One region of the Paenibacillus cineris genome, then DNA from elsewhere that is predicted to be linked to it. Evidence: riboswitches for the same ligand, from Rfam matches in the RefSeq annotation. Region 1 holds a riboswitch; the other holds the start of a gene.
The links. A riboswitch is a leader RNA that binds a small molecule or an ion and turns the genes downstream of it on or off. The one in region 1 is predicted to bind FMN.
Positions count from the first base shown of each region.

Region 2: another riboswitch for FMN. It lies ahead of ribD (bifunctional diaminohydroxyphosphoribosylaminopyrimidine deaminase/5-amino-6-(5-phosphoribosylamino)uracil reductase RibD); the one in region 1 lies ahead of KI379_RS29920 (DMT family transporter).

Region 1 is NZ_BORU01000005.1:130,351-139,378, reverse strand. Features, by position in the region: gene KI379_RS29925 (ABC transporter substrate-binding protein) at 64-1,929, opposite strand; gene KI379_RS29920 (DMT family transporter) at 2,378-3,334, opposite strand; FMN riboswitch at 3,462-3,623, opposite strand; gene KI379_RS29915 (S-layer homology domain-containing protein) at 3,856-4,962, opposite strand; gene KI379_RS29910 (DUF6359 domain-containing protein) at 5,165-8,812, opposite strand.
Region 2 is NZ_BORU01000001.1:3,898,504-3,907,531, reverse strand. Features, by position in the region: gene KI379_RS18160 (spore germination protein) at 1-254, shown strand, start outside; gene lysA (diaminopimelate decarboxylase) at 371-1,702, shown strand; gene KI379_RS18150 (peptidylprolyl isomerase) at 1,927-2,358, shown strand; FMN riboswitch at 2,543-2,714, shown strand; gene ribD (bifunctional diaminohydroxyphosphoribosylaminopyrimidine deaminase/5-amino-6-(5-phosphoribosylamino)uracil reductase RibD) at 3,129-4,238, shown strand; gene KI379_RS18140 (riboflavin synthase) at 4,340-5,005, shown strand; gene KI379_RS18135 (bifunctional 3,4-dihydroxy-2-butanone-4-phosphate synthase/GTP cyclohydrolase II) at 5,062-6,303, shown strand; gene ribH (6,7-dimethyl-8-ribityllumazine synthase) at 6,324-6,791, shown strand; gene KI379_RS18125 (segregation and condensation protein A) at 6,918-7,712, shown strand; gene scpB (SMC-Scp complex subunit ScpB) at 7,681-8,280, shown strand; gene KI379_RS18115 (DUF2953 domain-containing protein) at 8,421-9,028, shown strand, end outside.

The DNA.
Region 1 (9,028 bases):
AAGAGGGCCCGCATGGCGCTCCGGCAGTGCCGGTAGCCTCCCATGCAGGCCGCTTCCTTGGGCTTAGTTGTGGATCTGGTACAGCGCCCGGATGCCCGCCCCGTCCATGGCGATTTGCGGAGGAATGTTGCTTCCGTCTCCGTCGACGGGGAAGCCTTTCCATACCGATTCATTGACCGTATGGAACACCCACGGACGGTACATGAGCGGAATGGACGGAATGTCGGTCAGCCAGATTTTCGTCAAATCCGTGTACAGGGTTTTGAGCTCGGCCTGATCGGTGACGCTCGGAATTTTGTCGATAATTTGGTCGGCCTTGTCGTTTTTGTAACGGCCCCAGTTCCAGAACGCCATTTCGCCGAGCGGAGCCACTTCCTTGGAATACATGATGTCATGCGCTCTGCTCCACGGCTGGCTCGGATTGACGCCGCCCGCAGGCGTGTTCATGATGATGTCGAACTTGCCGGTTTGCAGGTCGTTCGTCCATACCGGCGCTTCCGGGAACTTCGTGCGGATTTCGATGCCGATCGCTTTCGCGCTCTGGGCCACGATCTCCAGCGCCGCATTCCAGTCGGACCAGCCGTACGGGCATTCCACTTCAAATGGCCCGAGGCGGGTGCCGTTCAGCACACGGATGCCGTCCTTGCCTTTTTTGGCGCCGATGCTGTCGAGCAGCTCGTTGGCCGCCTTGACGTCGGTCGTCCACTGCAGCGATTTGATCGCAGCCTGATCGACGTATTTGGACTCCGCGTCCGTGTTCAGCGTCAGGGACGGCTGCATCGCTGCCGAGTAGCCGCTCATCGCGAGGTCGGAAATTTTCTTGTAATCGATGCTCATCGCGATCGCGCGGCGGACATCCGGGTTATCCAGCCCCTTTTTCGAGAAATTAAAGAAGATCGACGGCATGGAGCCCGGGACGTAATAAGGGGCGTCTTTCAGATAGGTCTTGATCGGAGCGCCGTTCTTCCACATGTTCCATACCTGCGGGATGAACTGCTGGGAGACGTCCACCTGCCCGCTCTTGAAGGCCAAATCGCCGGCGGCGTTATCCTTGTAGATGACGTGCGTAATATATTTCGGAGCAGGCAGCTTGCCGAAGAGCGATTTGCCCCAGTAATTGTCGTCGCGCACAATCGTGATTTTCTGGTCGTTGTAGAAGTAGATTTTGTAAGGGCCGGTGGCTACCGGATTGGCGTTGACTTCCTTGCGGATCGTCGCCAGATCGTTGTTTGACTTCTTCTCGATTTCTTCCCAAATATGCTTGGGCATCATCGGGATCAGCTCGATGCTGTCAAGCACCGTCAGACGGTTCGGGTTGTCTTTGTTCAGCATGATCTTGACCGCATTCGGGCCGTCCGCTGTGACATCCGCAATGTACGCCCAATAGTTGCTCCAGTTGATGTCGTATTTTTTGCCGAGCTGGTAGGTGTACACAACGTCATCGGACGTAAACGGCTTGCCGTCGCTCCACTTAGCGTCCTTATTCAGCTCGATATGCAATGTCATGTCGTCGGTCCACTCGTATTTGGTGCCGAGCAGCGGCTCCAGCTTGCCGTCCAGCTGATTGATCATAAACAGCGTCTCGTAGACCAACTCTCTCGAGTTACCATAGTTGATCGGGAAGGCCGGATTGCCGCTCAGCAGGTTGAAGTTGGATGGCGGCCCCCATTGAATTCCGTTAATGTAAAGGGTTTCATTTCTCGGCGTTTCTTTGGCGTCTCCGCTCGTTGCTGGCTGGTTCGCCGCGGGCTCGGTCGTCGCCGGCTCCGTGGCTTTTTCTCCCTGATCGGCCGGCTTGGTTTCCCCTTGCGCCGGCGGCGTCGTCGTTCCCGTTGCGGAAGGCGGCTGCACGGTCTGGCAGCCCGCGATCATCACGGTCGCCGCCACGAAAAGGGCCATGAGCGGCTTGGAAGCTAATTTCAGCTTCATGTAAACTCCCCCATTTCCTCCAATTCACATCTACATAAATTGAACTAAGACAGGGACAGCACTTCGCCTTTAGCTCATTTTATATACATGCAAGCGTGATGCAGATTTCACGTCTTCAGATCGGAAGGTTCGTGCCCCATGGATCCGAAGAAATCAAACCTCTTCATTCCGAGGAAACCGCATACCCCTTCACGAAAAGTACGGAGCGGGCTGACGGACTCATGCGGCTAAAACGTGTTCTGCAAGCGCTTTCCGTAAAATGTATGAGGGATCGCTTGGAAATGATGACTGATTTATTTTTTAAATGTGCTGAAAAAAAGTTACTGAAATCCTTCGCACGGTTTGCCCTTCCCTTCCAAATAAAAACGGCCCCTGCCATCAGCAGGAACCGCTTTTCAAACCTATATAAAATTGCGTCTTCAAATCCTGGACTGGCTGCTTGCAAGCTTTAAGCCGCGCTCTTGCGGGAAATCATGAACAGCGCCGCCCAGATCAGGATAAATCCGACCGCTTGGGTTGGCGTCACGACCTGATGAAATACGATCCAGTTGATCAGCACGCTCACCATCGGGAAGCTCAGTTCCGCCAGCGTCGCCACCGATGCTTTCGTCGTTGTCAGCCCTTTATAGTACACCATCAAGCTGAACAGTCCCGGCAGAAGCGCCTGCCCCAGCATGTTGATCGACACTGCAGCCAGCGTTCCCCCGTCGGTATGCACCTGCCAAGGATCTCCCTGATTGATGGTAATCCCGATCAGCAGCGGCAGCGCCAGAATGAAACGCAGCGAAGTCACCGTCTCATACTCCATTTTTCCGACCATCAGACGACCCATGACCGTGGAACCGCCCCACAGTGCCGCGGCACCCAGCGAGAACAAGCTGCCGACCTTGACGAAATCATTCACATGCCCGAACGGAAACGTGAAGCCGAAGGTCAACAAATACGTTCCGGCCAGCGCCACGATGAACAGCCAGGTGAAATGCTTCGGAAGCTTCTCACGCAGCAGCAGTTTGGCCATAAGAATGGCGAAGATCGGCTGCAGCTTCTGCAGCAGAACGACCGCGTTCAAGTTCCCGGAGGACAGCCCCTGCGTAAACAGGATGGTTGCAACGGCCGAGCCGCCCCACGACAGGAAGAGCAACGCGCCGACATGGCGCAGTTTCAGGCCTTTCAACTCGCTCCGATGTTTCCACAGCATCGGTGCGACGAACAGCACCAGCAAAATATGCTCGATGAGCACGATCTGCGTTGCCGTCATATGTTCTTTGAGCAAAATGATCCGGAACAGCGGATCCGCTCCCCACAATGCTGCACCCAGCACGACCAGCCAAAAGCCGGATTTGCTGCGTTCGGCCTTCCCGCTTGCCGCGGGCCGTACCTTGATATTGCTGCTTACATTTTCCATACTCCAGTTCCCCTATCCCTGAATACGGAGTCAACATTGGAAAACCCCCGAGATCGACATCAATCGACACATCGGGGGTTGATCAAATAAGCTTGCGGAAATGTCAAAATTTCGCACATGCCTATTCTTTGATCTTCTCCCATCCGGACTTTACCGTCGGCCCTGGATTTCCACCAGGTCAGTCGCCGCCTTATTGCTAAAGCTGCGAGTCGCGGGCTTGACGCCGTCTTTACCACAAGAAGAGACGCTCACCGCCGGTCAGGAATTTCACCTTACCCCGAAGATCCATATTCATTTATTTTTATTTTTTTTCATGCAACTTACATTGTTTTCATCATTATAGCATAAATGTATCCAAAAGTGTTTCAGTTTTTTAATAGCTTTTTATTTCCATGGATTAAAAATTTGGATATGGGGCTGGAGATGGACATTTTTCGGTATATCAGCAGCCATTTAAAATGACAGACGACAGGCATTGATGAGCCTGCAGCAAGCACTGAACGGACTCGCGGCAGCACTTATCACTGCTCAAGCACCGACAGGATCACGGCCACCGCTTCAGCCCGCGTTGCGTGCGCGTTCGGGGCGAACAAGCTGCCCGCTCTTCCGTGCATGATTCCTTTCTCCACCGCTGATGCGATATACGGCTTGGCCCAGGCCGGAATTTGACCGCGGTCGGCAAAATTCAAACTTCCCGTGCCGCCCGGTGTTCCGGTACCGAGCGCCCTGACGGTCATCGCCGCCATTTCGGCCCGGGTAATGAGCCGGCTTGGCCCAAACGTGCCGTCGGCATAACCGTTCATGATGCCGCGCGACACCGCATCCTGGATAGAAGACAGCGCCCAGGCCGGAATTTTCTTCGCGTCGGAAAAGGCCAGCGCCTGCGAGCCGGCCGTCTGACCCATCGAGACCGCACGCATCATCATGCTGGCGAACTCTGCCCGGGTCACTTCCTTGCCCGGCTGAAACGTGCCGTCGGGATATCCGCTGACCCATCCCTGCTGGACCGCATTCAGAATCGGCTGCTCCGCCCAGTGGCCGCGGATATCCCGGAAAGTGCCCGGCGCTCCTTCCGCTTTGCCCGGTTGGACCGTGATTTCCGGCTTGACGGTCATCTCGGATGAGCGGAGAGCGGAATCCACCAATTTGGCGCTCTCCACAGCCACCCGGGACGAAGCCGCCTGCAGCGCCGTAAACTCAATGGCGGCGAGCTGGAGCTTGCCGCTGTCTCCGGCTGTTTTTCCTACTTTGGTGTGGGCTAGGCGGATTTCGTTGTTTTGGACAATCGGTTCGACCGAAAAGCCGGATGTCCCAGAGGATGCGGTGCGGTAAGCCAGCTTCGCCGGGTCAAAGCTGAGCGTCAGCTCATACGCATACAAGTCCTTCAGCTGCTCGCCGGTCACCGTGACCGTCACCTTGGAGCCATTGGAAGTTACCCCCAGTGACAAGGAAGGTGCTTCCGCAGCGGCGGTGGTTACCGCAATAGCCGGGGAGGCCGCGGCAACCGGGGAGCTGCCAGCCGTGCGTACTTCTGAAACCGCAGCGTTTGCGGGGGTTCCTGATCCGATGAGTCCGACACAAATGGCTACGGCCCATGCGGCATAGCGGGTAGATTGTTTTCGTGGCATACGTCCAGCCCTCTTTCCATGAATTGAAAATCGCAGGAGCAGCCTGCACCGCTCCTGCGATTGTATCCTTTTCCAAGCAGTTGATTTCTAATGCTGCTTACGACCATATCCATCCCGATACGGCCCCAATCCCCGCATGAATCATGCGAGACAAGGTACTGCGTATGAGCCGGGCTTGAGGACCATCCGGTTCTCTATCCCCTTACTTCGCGTACCAGCTGCCGATGATCATCTGCGCTACCGCAGCCAGCGAACGGATCGAAATTTCGCCTTCGCTGAACAGGTCCGCCGGAGCAACGCGGCTCCAGTTGAGATCCGTCGACTGGATGCCGTAGTACTTGGCGAGGATGGACAAATCCTGCACTGTAATCTGCACCGCACCAGGTACCAGCGTGATCAGCTTCTTCTGGAAGGTGGTTACGGCGCTGCCGAGTGCAGCCGCAGCCGAATCCACCTGGTTTTGCGTCGCGCCATTGTCTAAGTACACCACATTCGCGGTTGTAATGGCCGCCTTCAGCTGGACCTTGGCCAATGCCGGATATTGGCCGACCTTATCCCCTGTGACCGCCCGGTCATAGATGCTCTGCGCGGAGGCAATCGCCGAAGTGAGAGCCGACTTGTCGACCGGAACCGAAGGAACCGGGATGACGGCGTTCTTGAACGTGCTGACCGCCGCTTTCAGAGCGGTCAGCGCATCGTCGATCGCCTTCTGCGTGGCAGCGGCATCGTCCGCCACACGCTTGGCGTCGCTGATCGCCGACAGCAGCGCAGTCTTCGCCGATGCCGGGTACTGCCCCGGCTCCGTGCCCGTGACGGCCTGATCCGCCAGCTTCTGCGCTTCGCCGATGGCGGCAAGCAGCGCCGCCCGGTCAGCCGTGGCGATCTGGATCTGCAGCGCAGCGGAGTCCGTGTTCACCGGGCTCGAATTGCCGTCCGCCGATATGTTAAAGGCGGACACCGACACGGCTGCGCTTCCGGAGACGCCGGCTTTCAGCGTGCCGCGGAGCTTCAGCAGCTCCCCGTCCTCCGAGACGGCGTTTTCCTGGCCGGTGCTGGCCATGATGATGCGGATCTCGCCTGATTCCGGCTTCACCCCGGTGGCCAGCACGCCAAAGCCGGTGCGCGAGGAGCTTACCGCGCCGTCGGCCAGTGCCAGCGTGCCGTCCGAATTTGCCACGGTCGCAAATTCCAGCTTGGCCGGATCGTACTTGACGATCAGGTCCAGCGCCGTAAAGGCAAACGCCGGCTTGGTAATGCCTACGCCCAAGTCAACCTGCGCTCCCGCAGAAGCCGCTGCCGGACCGGTCAGCACGGCGGAGTTCGGCGCCTGCGTCCCTGCCGCTTCCACCGTGATGCTGACCTGGAGCGTATCGCTGCCGCCCTTTCCGTCCTGAACCCGGAAGGAAGCCGTGTAGCTGCCTTCCGCAGCCGGCGTCCACGTGAATTTTCCGGAAGCCGCATCAAAGGCCGCTCCCTCCGGCAGGGACACCGCCTCATAACTTAAAACGTCTCCGTTCTCATCGTTGGCGTACACCGAGAACGTCACTTGCTGCCCGGCTTTCACGGTCTGGGCAGGCACGTCGGCAAACGCCGGAGCGTGATTGTCTCCGGCAGCCCCAGCCGGACGGATGTCGCTTTCTCTCAGAAGCTTCAACTGGTAGGCGCCTTTAAAGATCGAAGAGATCCCGGTAATATCGACGGCCGTTCCTGCCGGATAGGCCTGCTTCAGCGCATCCGCGCTGATGCCCGTCCGGCTGTCGACGCGGACACGGTTCGTCGTGCCGCCGCTGACGAGATCGAATTCCAGGGAGCCCGTGACGGTGGCGTAGTTTTGCACCGCCGCGTTTTTGATCGTGATCAGCTGCCCCTGGTTGCTGTCATTGACCTCGGCCGCAGCCTGCGGAACCGGAGCCGGAATATCGGCCTGGGCGTCCAGCTTGGCCACCTGGACCTCGTTGGCCAGCTCGACCTCGGTGTTATAGGTCAGCTTTTGGGCGGTCAGCTTGACCTTGTCCAAGGCATGGTAGCCTGTCGCTTTGCTCGGGTACACATAGACACCGCCGGTGCCGTCCTGCATGTAAAATCCCGAGCCGCCAAAAACTCCCGGCTCCGACACGACCACGCCCTGCACCGTAACGTAATCGTTGTCTGCCGCTTTACGCGCTTCCGCAATGGTTGTCAAATCGGGAATGGTAACGACGGGCGGCGTACCGCCGGCTCCATAGGAACCGGCTTTGTACGTCGTCGGATCATACCATTTGTACCCTGCGGCCGGCGTCGTCCACGGCTCGGTTCCCGGAATTTCGGCCGATGTGGCCGGTTCTTCCAGCTTACCGAGCAGCGGCGTCGGCTCATCAAGCGTAATACCCTGATTTTCGAATGTTGCGTAATCTTCATGAACTGCCAGCCATTTTACCGTCTGGACGAGGAAGACGGCGTCCTGGGCTTCCCCCTTGAATCCGTCGTAAGTCGTTTTCTTGCCGCCGTTGTCCTCGCGGACGTATCCCGGCGTTGGGTCCTCGACCGGCGAGGAGTCGCCGATGAATGCAGCTTTTCCTTTTTCCAGCTTGGAAATGGCAGCGAACGGCCCTTCGGCGATGCCGCCGTTTTTATAGACGCCTCCGTTCGGGAAGTTTGCCTTGTCGCTGTTTTCTACGGCATTGCCCCAGCCCGGCACATTTTCCGGGAGGTAGACAACGCCCTTGACCCGGGTCGGATCCAGAATTGTCAGCGTGGAGCCGCTGTGCATCTCCACATCATTAACGCCTGCGGTAATACCGAAAGACTGATCATATTTCACCGCGCCGGTTTTGGTAACGTCCCCAACCGAATTGAAGCGGAAGCGTACGCCGAAGTTCTGGCCGAGCCAGTCCGTGCTGGTCACGTCCTGCATCGCGCCCGATGCCGCTTCGGCGGTGGACATGCCCTTGGTCGGATTACCAAATGCTCCGCGCCGATAGCCGTTCATCACTTCCGAGGAGTCCCAGCGGTTCAGGTTCCGGTCGGAATTGTAGTGGTCGGAGATGAAAAATATACTGCCGCCTTCCTTGACATACGTCAGCATGGCGGCCTGCTCGGACGCCTTAAACGGGATGTTGGCTTCGCCGATAATAAAGACGTCGTATTGCTTCAGCTTGCTCAGCGTAATCGCCGGCGTGTCAAAAGCGTGCGAGTCCATCGGCAGCGATCTTTGCAGCGCGTCCACTTGGAAGCCCGCATCCCTCAGCCCGTCGGCAAAGTCCGAAAATGCACCGTCAATGACCCAGTCCGAAGCTCCGGCCGTCTGACCGTGCGTTTCGTCGAACAGCACCTTTTTCCCCGTGCCATCCGGCAGCGTCGTCGGAACGCCGATATTTTCGCTGCCCGGATCCGCCGGGTTCGGCGTGCCTCCGCCGGGATTTTCTCCGGACTCCCCGTCCAGGGACATCGCTGTCGGGCTTTTGATTCCAGCCATGCCGCTGTACGCGGCCAATTGCCCGGTAACAGTCAGTTTTTTCCCCACGTTGGCGGGGTTCGTCTTCAGACCGTACTGGGAACGGTAGGAAGCCGAGATCTGGACATCAATCATTTTGCTCTGTGTCTTCTCCCCGGCTGTATCGGCAATCAATACGTTAAAATCGTCCTGAAAGCCCGAATAAATCGGTTTGGAATTGTACATCTCACCGACGATGTAGCCTTCAACGGTCGCAGTTTCTCCGCTGTTGTTTTTGGCAAGAGCTTCGGCCACCGTGAGCGGAACAGCAGCCGCAGCCTGTGCGGGCATGTATCCCAAGGCGGCGGACAGCAGCAGCATCCATGCCAGAAATAGACCTGTGAGCTTTTTCCTGCGGACGAAATACGGGTTGTCCATCTTGCGAACTCCTCCTTTACATTCCGGCAATTATGATTGCGGCTTCCTCAGGTTAACATCCCTTTATTATGGCTTGTTGCGGATTATGTAAAATATGGGACTGCTGTACAAATGCACCGAGGTGCTTACGGAAACCCTTCCTTACCTTGGATTTTATATGAGGGAGCGGAAGGGCGGGCAGTGCCGCAGTCCTCATTTTGGCGCAAAAAAAGAGAG
Region 2 (9,028 bases), on a different contig from region 1:
TGCTGCTGGTCGCGGTGGCCATTTTCAAAGTGCAGGGATTCGTTGTCGGGACGACGCTGCTGATCCTGCTGCTGACGCTGCACCGGTCTTACAACTCGTCTTATCTATGGCCGTTTATACCGTTTAATGCAAAGGCTCTGTCTGAAGTGCTGCTGCGCTTCCCGGTGCTTGAGAGCAAGAAAAGGCCGTCTTTCAACAAAACGAGGGATAATACGCGGATGGCGAAGAACCCGGACAACCGCGAACAGTCGTAGGAAAACACAAATGTTGTGCAAAAAAATCCATTCATTCTCTTCCCTTGTCTGGTATACTGATGTAAAAGTTCACATGGAATATTTACATTTCCAAGGAAAGCGAAGGGATGCATAATATGTTTCTACATGGTACAAGTAAAATCAATGCGGACGGTCACCTGGAAATCGGTGGCTGTGACGTTACCGAGCTGAAGAAGCAGTATGGTACGCCGCTTTATATCGTCGACGAGGAGCTGGTCCGCACGCGGTGCCGCGAATACGTCGATGCGTTCCGCGCGTCCGGACTGAAATTCCAGGTGGCTTACGCCAGCAAGGCGTTCTGCGTCATGGCCATGTGCCGGATTGCAGAGGAAGAGGACATGTCCCTAGACGTCGTGTCCGACGGCGAATTGTTCACGGCGCTTCAGGCAGGCTTCCCGGCCAAGCGCATCCATTTCCACGGCAACAACAAGACGGTGGAAGAGATGGAAATGGCGATCGACGCCGGCATCGGCTGCTTCGTCGTAGACAATTTTGTTGAGCTGCATGTGCTGGAATCGGTGGCGGCTGAGAAAAAGGTGAAGGTCAACATTTTGCTCCGCGTCACACCAGGGGTTGAAGCTCATACGCATGAATATATTTCAACCGGCCAAACCGACTCGAAATTCGGTTTCGACATCGGTAACGGCTCTGCGTTTGAAGCAGTCAAAGCAGCTGCCGCTCAGGAGCATCTGGAGCTTCTCGGCGTCCATTCCCATATCGGATCGCAGATCTTCGAGGTCGACGGATTTCAGATGGCGGTTCAGCGTGTAGCCGAATTTGCCAAGAGTGTCAAAGAACAGCTGGGCGTGCAGTTCAAAGTAGTGAACCTCGGCGGAGGCTTTGGCATCCGTTACGTTGAAGGCGACACGCCGCTTGAAGTCAGCCAGTACGTGAAGGCGATTACCGACGCGGTGAAAACGCATTTTGCCGAGTGGGGAAGCGAGCTGCCGGAAATTTGGGTGGAACCGGGCCGCAGCATCGTGGGCGATGCGGGGACAACCTTGTACACCGTCGGCACCAGCAAGGATATTCCGGGTGTGCGCAAGTATGTGGCCGTGGATGGCGGCATGACGGACAACCCGCGCCCGGCGCTGTACGAGTCGAAGTATGAGGCCATGCTGGCCAACCGTGCCAACGACAAGCCGGAAGAAACCGTGTCCATAGCCGGCAAATGCTGCGAGAGCGGCGACATGCTGATTTGGGATGCAGAGCTTCCGAAAGTCAATAACGGTGACCTGCTCGCCGTTTCGTGCACAGGAGCCTACAATTATTCGATGGCGAGTAACTATAACCGGATCCGCAAACCGGCGGTCGTATTCGTGAACCAAGGTCAAAGCGACCTGGTCGTTCGCCGCGAGAGCCTTCAGGATATCATCGGCCACGATGTCATTCCTGAGCGGATCGCAAAGCAGGCTGTGCTTAAGTAAGGAGATGCATTAAGGGGGCAGGCGCTGTTCGCCAGCGCCTCTGGTAAATGAATTGGTGCGCAGTATAAAGGATCATCTCTGTATTGGGGAATGCAGAGGGGTCCTTTTGCGCGTTTATAGAACGAGGAGAAATGCGGAATTATTTTGCTTCGCCCGGGATTTCATAGTAAACTAGAAGATGTCTGTTAACACTCAGGAAAGACATGAAAGGAGTCATTGACATAATGGCCAAGCAAGCAAAAATCACTCTTGAAAACGGCGGCGAAGTGCTGCTCGATCTGTTTGAAAAAGACGCTCCGAACACGGTGGCGAACTTTGAAAAACTGGCAAACTCCGGTTTTTACAACGGTCTGGTGTTCCACCGCGTCATTCCGGGATTCGTTGCGCAGGGCGGATGCCCGAACGGCACCGGTACCGGCGGCCCTGGCTACACAATCAACTGTGAAATCAACCCGAACAAACACGAGCGCGGATCGCTGGCGATGGCACATGCCGGCCGCAACACCGGCGGAAGCCAGTTCTACATCTGCTACCAGCCGCAGCCGCATCTCGACGGACAGCATACCGTATTCGGCAAAGTGACGAAGGGCATGGAATACGTCGACGCGTTCCAAGGCCGCGACGTGATGAAGACGGTCGAAGTATACGAAGCTTAATCTGCGAGTCGCGCACGATTTATCAGCCGCTTTCCCTGTTTCAAAGAGGGACAAGCGGCTTTTTGTTCTGGGCCGGGAAAAGGGGCGTATTGATTTTTTGATGAGGCAGTGTTAACATTTCCTAGTATAGATGGGGCTTCCACTAGGCAGCCATTCCATCTGGCAATTGCATATTAATATTGGTTATATCCTTCGGGGCAGGGTGAAATTCCCTACCGGCGGTGATGATGCGGCAGCCGATCAGTTCTGGCGCCCGTCTCAGTCCGTGACCCGGACGCTTCGTTTGACGCTGAGCGTGCGGTGGACCTGGTGCAAATCCGGGACCGACAGTATAGTCTGGATGGGAGAAGGAGAGAAAGCGTGCACTTCAGTTCGGAGTGCAGCTGTCCAATAAGATGTCACGTGTACGTGGTTGTTTTCACATAGTAGAAGGTTGTCCCTGGAGGGACGGCTTCTGTTTACTGATGACTTTACGCTACCGATGACTTATTTGGCTGATCCTGATTATTGGGATTCTGCAGCCTTATTGGAGTGTATCTGACTTGTCTCTCACAGCCCCGAGGATGGTTTAAGCCATCCCGGGGCTTTTTGCTTTTTTACAAAGACCTAGGGATCCCTGAAGAGTACCGGTTTGAACAGCGCGGAGCCAAAGCTGTGCATGGTAAAGTGATTTACCATGGAAATTCCAACATGCGAAGTATCCGCAAAGCGCTCGAAGCCGAGACTTAGCTTTGAGGGGATGTCCCGATTCCGAACAAGGGGGGAGATGAATGGACGGCATCATCAACGATGAATTTTATATGGCGCTTGCGCTTGATATGGCGGAACGGGCACAGGGTCAGACCGGAATCAATCCGGTTGTCGGCTGCGTTGTCGTTAAAGACGGGGCTATGGTTGGGCTTGGCACGCATTTGCAGCGGGGAACCGCTCATGCGGAAGTACATGCGCTGAATATGGCGGGTGACCGTGCGGAAGGGAGTACGGTCTATGTAACGCTGGAGCCCTGCAGCCATTACGGAAAAACGCCGCCATGCAGCGAACGCCTTATACGCGAGAAGGTGAAGCGGGTCGTCGTGGCCTGCGAAGATCCCAACCCCCAGGTGGCGGGCAGAGGAATCGATCTGCTCCGCCGAAGCGGGATTGAGGTGGAGGTTGGGCTGCTCGGTGACAGGTCCCGCCGCTTGAACGAAAAGTTTATCAAGTATATTACAACCGGGCTTCCCTATGTGACGGTCAAGACAGCAAGCACGCTGGACGGGCGCATCGCGGCCGAATCGGGAGACAGTAAATGGATCACGAACGAAGCGGCCAGGGAGCAGGTTCATACGCTCCGCCACCGGCATCAAGGGATTATGGTTGGTGTAAATACGGTGATCGCGGACAATCCGCAGCTGACCACCCGGCTGCAGGGCGCCATCGGTCTGAATCCTGTGCGGATCATCGTCGATTCCTTGCTGCGGATACCGCTTGAGTCGAAGGTGGTTCGGGATGGAGCTGCGCCGACCGTCATTTTGACGACGGAACGCGCCGATCTGGATAAGGCGGAAGCCCTTAAGAAGATCGGCGTAGAAACGATCCGCTGCGGATCAGGCCCGCAGGTCGATCTTCGCCTGGCGATGCAGGAGCTGGGCAAACGTGAGATCGGTTCGATTCTGGTGGAAGGCGGCGGCCGGCTGAACGGTGCCTTGCTGGAGGCCCGGCTGATCGACCGGATCGTGCTCTATTTCGCACCGAAAATCGTTGGAGGTCCGGCGGCCCCCGTCAACTTCTCGCTGCGTGGCGCCGACAAGATGGCGGACGCCGTCCGGCTAGAAGACGTAGAGACCGAAGTGCTCGGGGATAACGTCTGTATCAGCGGAAAGCCGGTTTGGCCGGCATGACCTGATCCGGAAAAACGATACTTAACTTTTTAAGGCTGCACACGGTTAACGATATGAATCGTATGAAATACTTCTTTACAGGACAGAAAGGAGCGGTTGCGATGTTTACCGGTTTGGTTGAAGAGGTCGGCGTCATGCGGGGTGTCTCCAGCAAAGGGGAAGCGATGATCCTGCATATTGAGGCCTCCCGGATTATGGGCGATCTCAAAATCGGGGACAGCGTCTCAGTCAATGGCGTCTGCCTCACGGCTGTCGAGATTGGAGCCCGTTCGTTCGCGGTGGACGTCATGCCGCAAACGTACCGCCACTCCAACTTGAAATCGCTGGGGGCCGGAAGCCGGGTGAATTTGGAGCGCGCCATGCAGGTGGGTGCCCGCTTCGGCGGACATATCGTGCAGGGACATGCCGACGGGACGGGGACGATCCGGGCGATGGACCGGGATCAGAATGCGGTGTTGATCGAAGTGGAGCCGGAAGATACCGCCCTGCTCCGCTACATCATCCCGCAAGGATCTATTACCCTGGACGGCATCAGCTTGACGGTGGTCAAGACGAGCGCCACAACATTCACCGTTTCCATTATCCCGCATACGCTTGCGGAGACAAGTCTGGCAGACAAAAAGCCCGGAAATGCGCTGAATCTGGAATGCGACATTCTCGGGAAATATGTGGACCATTTGCTTCACTACCGAACAGGGGAAGGGAACGGGCGTCCTGAACCTTCGGGAATCAGCATGGAGCTGCTAGCACAACACGGATTTGCATGAGGCAGGCAAGAGGACAGAAAGGCCAATAAGCCCATGCAGGAATAGGAGGGAAACCCATGAAGGAGGATTTTGTGTTTGACCGCATTGAAGATGCCGTGTCCGACTTGTCGGCAGGCAAGGTCGTCATCGTCGTAGACGACGAGGACCGCGAGAACGAAGGCGATTTTATCGCCTTGGCAGATCAGGCAACGCCTGAAGTCATCAACTTCATGATCACGGAAGGACGCGGACTGGTCTGCATGCCGATTACCGAGGAAAGAGCCGCTGAGCTCGGCCTGAAGCCGATGGTATCGAACAATACGGACCATCACGGCACGGCTTTTACTGTCTCCATCGACCACAAGGAGACGACAACGGGCATCTCCGCCTATGAGCGGTCCCTGACCGCCAAAGCGCTCGCCGATCCGGAAGCGACCGCAGCCGATTTCCGGCGCCCCGGCCACATGTTTCCGCTGATTGCCAAAACCGGCGGCGTGCTCCGGCGCGCCGGTCATACTGAAGCGGCGGTAGATCTCGCCCGTCTCAGCGGATCGTTCCCGGCCGGGGTGATCTGCGAGATTATCAAAGAGGACGGGACGATGGCACGGCTCCCGGACCTGGTGCAGATCGCCAAAAAACATGGCCTCAAGCTGATCAGCATCAAGGATTTGATCCAATACCGCAACAATAAGGAAAAGCTCGTTACCCGCGAGGTTTCGGTGCGGATGCCGACGGACTTCGGCGAGTTCCAGGTCGTCGCCTATACGAATGCGGTGGACAATAAAGAGCATTTGGCGCTCGTCAAAGGGGACATCGCATCCGGGGAGCCGGTGCTCACCCGCGTCCATTCCGAATGCCTGACAGGGGACGTGTTCCATTCCCATCGCTGCGATTGCGGTCCGCAGTTTGAAGCCGCACTCCGGCAGATCAACGAAGAAGGCCGCGGCGTGCTGCTGTACATGCGCCAGGAGGGCCGCGGCATCGGGCTCCTTAACAAGCTGAGAGCCTATAAGCTCCAGGAAGAGGGCCTTGATACGGTCGATGCCAACCTGAAGCTAGGATTCCCCGCGGATCTTCGCGATTACGGCATCGGAGCTCAAATATTGAAAGATCTCGGCATCCGCCAAATTCGGCTGCTGACGAACAATCCGCGCAAAATCAAAGGCCTGGAGGGCTACGGGCTGGAAATCGTCGAGCGCGTGCCGATCCAAATGCAGGCCAATAAGGACAACGAGAACTACTTGCATACGAAGCAAATGAAGCTGGGGCACATGCTGAAATTTGAGCAGCCCGATTCATTGACGACGACTACCGAATAATTACAGGAGGCTGATGAAGCATGGCACACATTTTTGAAGGAAATTTGGTATCCGAAGGATTAAAATACGGCATCGTGGTTGGAAGATTCAATGAGTTTATCACCAGCAAGCTGCTGGGCGGCGCACTCGACGGACTGAAGCGGCACGGCGCCAAGGAAGAAGAAGTGGACGTGGCGTGGGTTCCGGGCGCTTTCGAAATCCCGCTGATTGCCCAGAAGATGGCCGAAAGCGGCAAGTACGACGCCGTCATTACGCTCGGCACGGTTATCCGGGGGTCAACCTCCCATTACGACTACGTGTGCAACGAGGTGGCCAAAGGCGTGGCGGCGATCAACCTGAAAACCGGCGTTCCTACCATTTTCGGCGTCTTGACGACAGAGAACATCGAGCAGGCGGTGGAACGAGCCGGAACGAAGGCTGGAAACAAAGGATACGATGCTGCGGTGGCGGCAATTGAAATGGCCAACTTGACGAAACAGTTAAAATAGTGCTTATTTAATGTAGTACCCTTTTTTACGGGTACTGCATTTTTTATTTCCGCAAAGTGCCTTACGGGGCCCATTGCGACACAGCCCCGCTTGGCGGGCGTACTTTATGTGACGGGAGGATAAGCTGTGAACACCGTATTATACAAGCTGGAGACGTTTGAAGGTCCGCTTGATTTGCTGTTGCACCTGATTGACAAAGCGGAAATCGACATCCAGGATATCCCCGTCAGTGAGATTACCGATCAATATATGGAATATTTGCAGAGCATGCAGGAGCTCGAATTGGATATCACCAGTGAGTTTCTGGTTATGGCGGCCACGCTGCTGTCGATCAAGAGCAAGCTCCTGCTGCCGAAGCCTCCGGTATTTGAAATGGACGAGTTTGACTTTTATGAAGAAGAAGAAATCGATCCGCGGGCGGAGCTCGTGCAGAAGCTGATCGAATACCGCAAATATAAAGGGATTGCCAAGCATTTGCAGGAAAAGGAATTTGAACGGAGCCTGATCTACTCCAAGGAGCCGGAGGATTTGACGCCGTGGGTGCCGCGCGTGTCGGACAATCCGGTCAAAGGCCTGCACGCCTCCGATTTGGTCGCGGCCTTTCAGAAGGCGCTGCGCAAGGCGTCGAAGCGGACCAGCTACGCCAAAATCCAGCGGGACGAAATTTCGGTGAAGGATCGCATCCGCGAGGTGGTGAATGCCCTGGAATCCAGCGGGCCCGGCGGCAAGCTATTGTTTTCCAAGCTGCTGCATGATGAGATGGTACGGCATGAAATCGTCGTGACGTTTCTGGCCATTTTGGAGCTGATGAAGATGAAACAAATTATTTGTTATCAGGAAAAGCTGTTCGACGACATTGTGATGGAATGGAAAGGGGGAGGTCTCTCGAATGGACTTTCCGACATTGAAATCGATTATTGAGGGTCTGCTCTTTTTGGCGGGGGATGAAGGGCTGACGGCCAAGCAGATTGCCGAGGTCGTCGAGCACCGGCCCGAGCTGGTGACCGATGCCCTGGAGGAAATGAAGGAGGATTTTGTCAGGGAGAAAAGGGGGATCCAGGTCGTCCAGATTGCCGGCAGCTATCAGCTGGCTACGCTGCCCGATCACGCCCCGTATTTTGAGCGGCTCGCTTATTCCCCATCCCGATCCTCGCTGTCGCAGGCGGCACTCGAGACGCTGGCCATCGTGGCCTACCGGCAGCCGATTACCCGGGTGGAAATCGAAGAGATCCGCGGCGTCAAATCCGAGCGGGCGATCCAGACGCTGGTCAACAAGGACCTGATCGAGGAGACGGGACGGGCGGAGGCGATCGGACGTCCGATTTTGTACGGTACGACCAAGTCGTTCCTCGATTACTTTGGCCTGCCGAATATTCAGGCGCTCCCGGAGCCGGCCATTTTTGAAGATACGGATAATCTGGAGGAAGAAACCCAGCTCTTGTTCGAGAAGCTGGACGGAAAACAGCTGACGTTTGACGATGTGCCGTAAAACTGCATAAATAACAAGACCCATCCGGATTCCCCGGGTGGGTCTTTGGCGTTCAAAAAAAGCTTGTGGCCGAATCTTTTCCATTGGGGAATGCCATACTATGCACAGGAAGATTTATGGACAGACTTGGGGGTTTATACGTGTGGATTGTAGTCGCCATTATTGTTCTCCTGATCATTCTGCTGGTTGCCGTCATAATGTCAAGCATTACCATTACATTATGGTACAGCAAGCATAATAAGGATGACAAGGCCGTATTGGACGTCAAGATGCTGTATGGAATCGTAAAGATGCATTATGAAATGCCTTCCCTGGTGTTTGCCAATATGAAAAAGGGCTTTATGCTCCGGCTTGAGAGCAAAAACAGTTTCCGTAACGGCCAAACCGTCGGAAAAGCGCATATTAACAAAAGACGGCTGGACCATTGGGCAGATGAAGTGAGAATTATGCTCCAGTCGACGGCTTCTTTAAAGGAATGGTTTTACCGTACCATGCAGCATGTAAACATCATGAAGCTGGATTGGTCCACCAATTTATCAACCGGCGATGCAGCATGGACTGCGATTGCAACGGGAACCGTGTGGGGGCTCAAAACGACCCTGGTGGGCTGGCTCTCCTTTAAAGTACGCATGCGAAACAATCCAAGGCTCTTTGTCGTTCCGGTGTTTAAGGATGAGCCGCAGTTTGCCACTGAGCTGTCCTGCGTCGCCCGCATATCCTGCGGTTATGCCTTGTATGCCGGCATCAT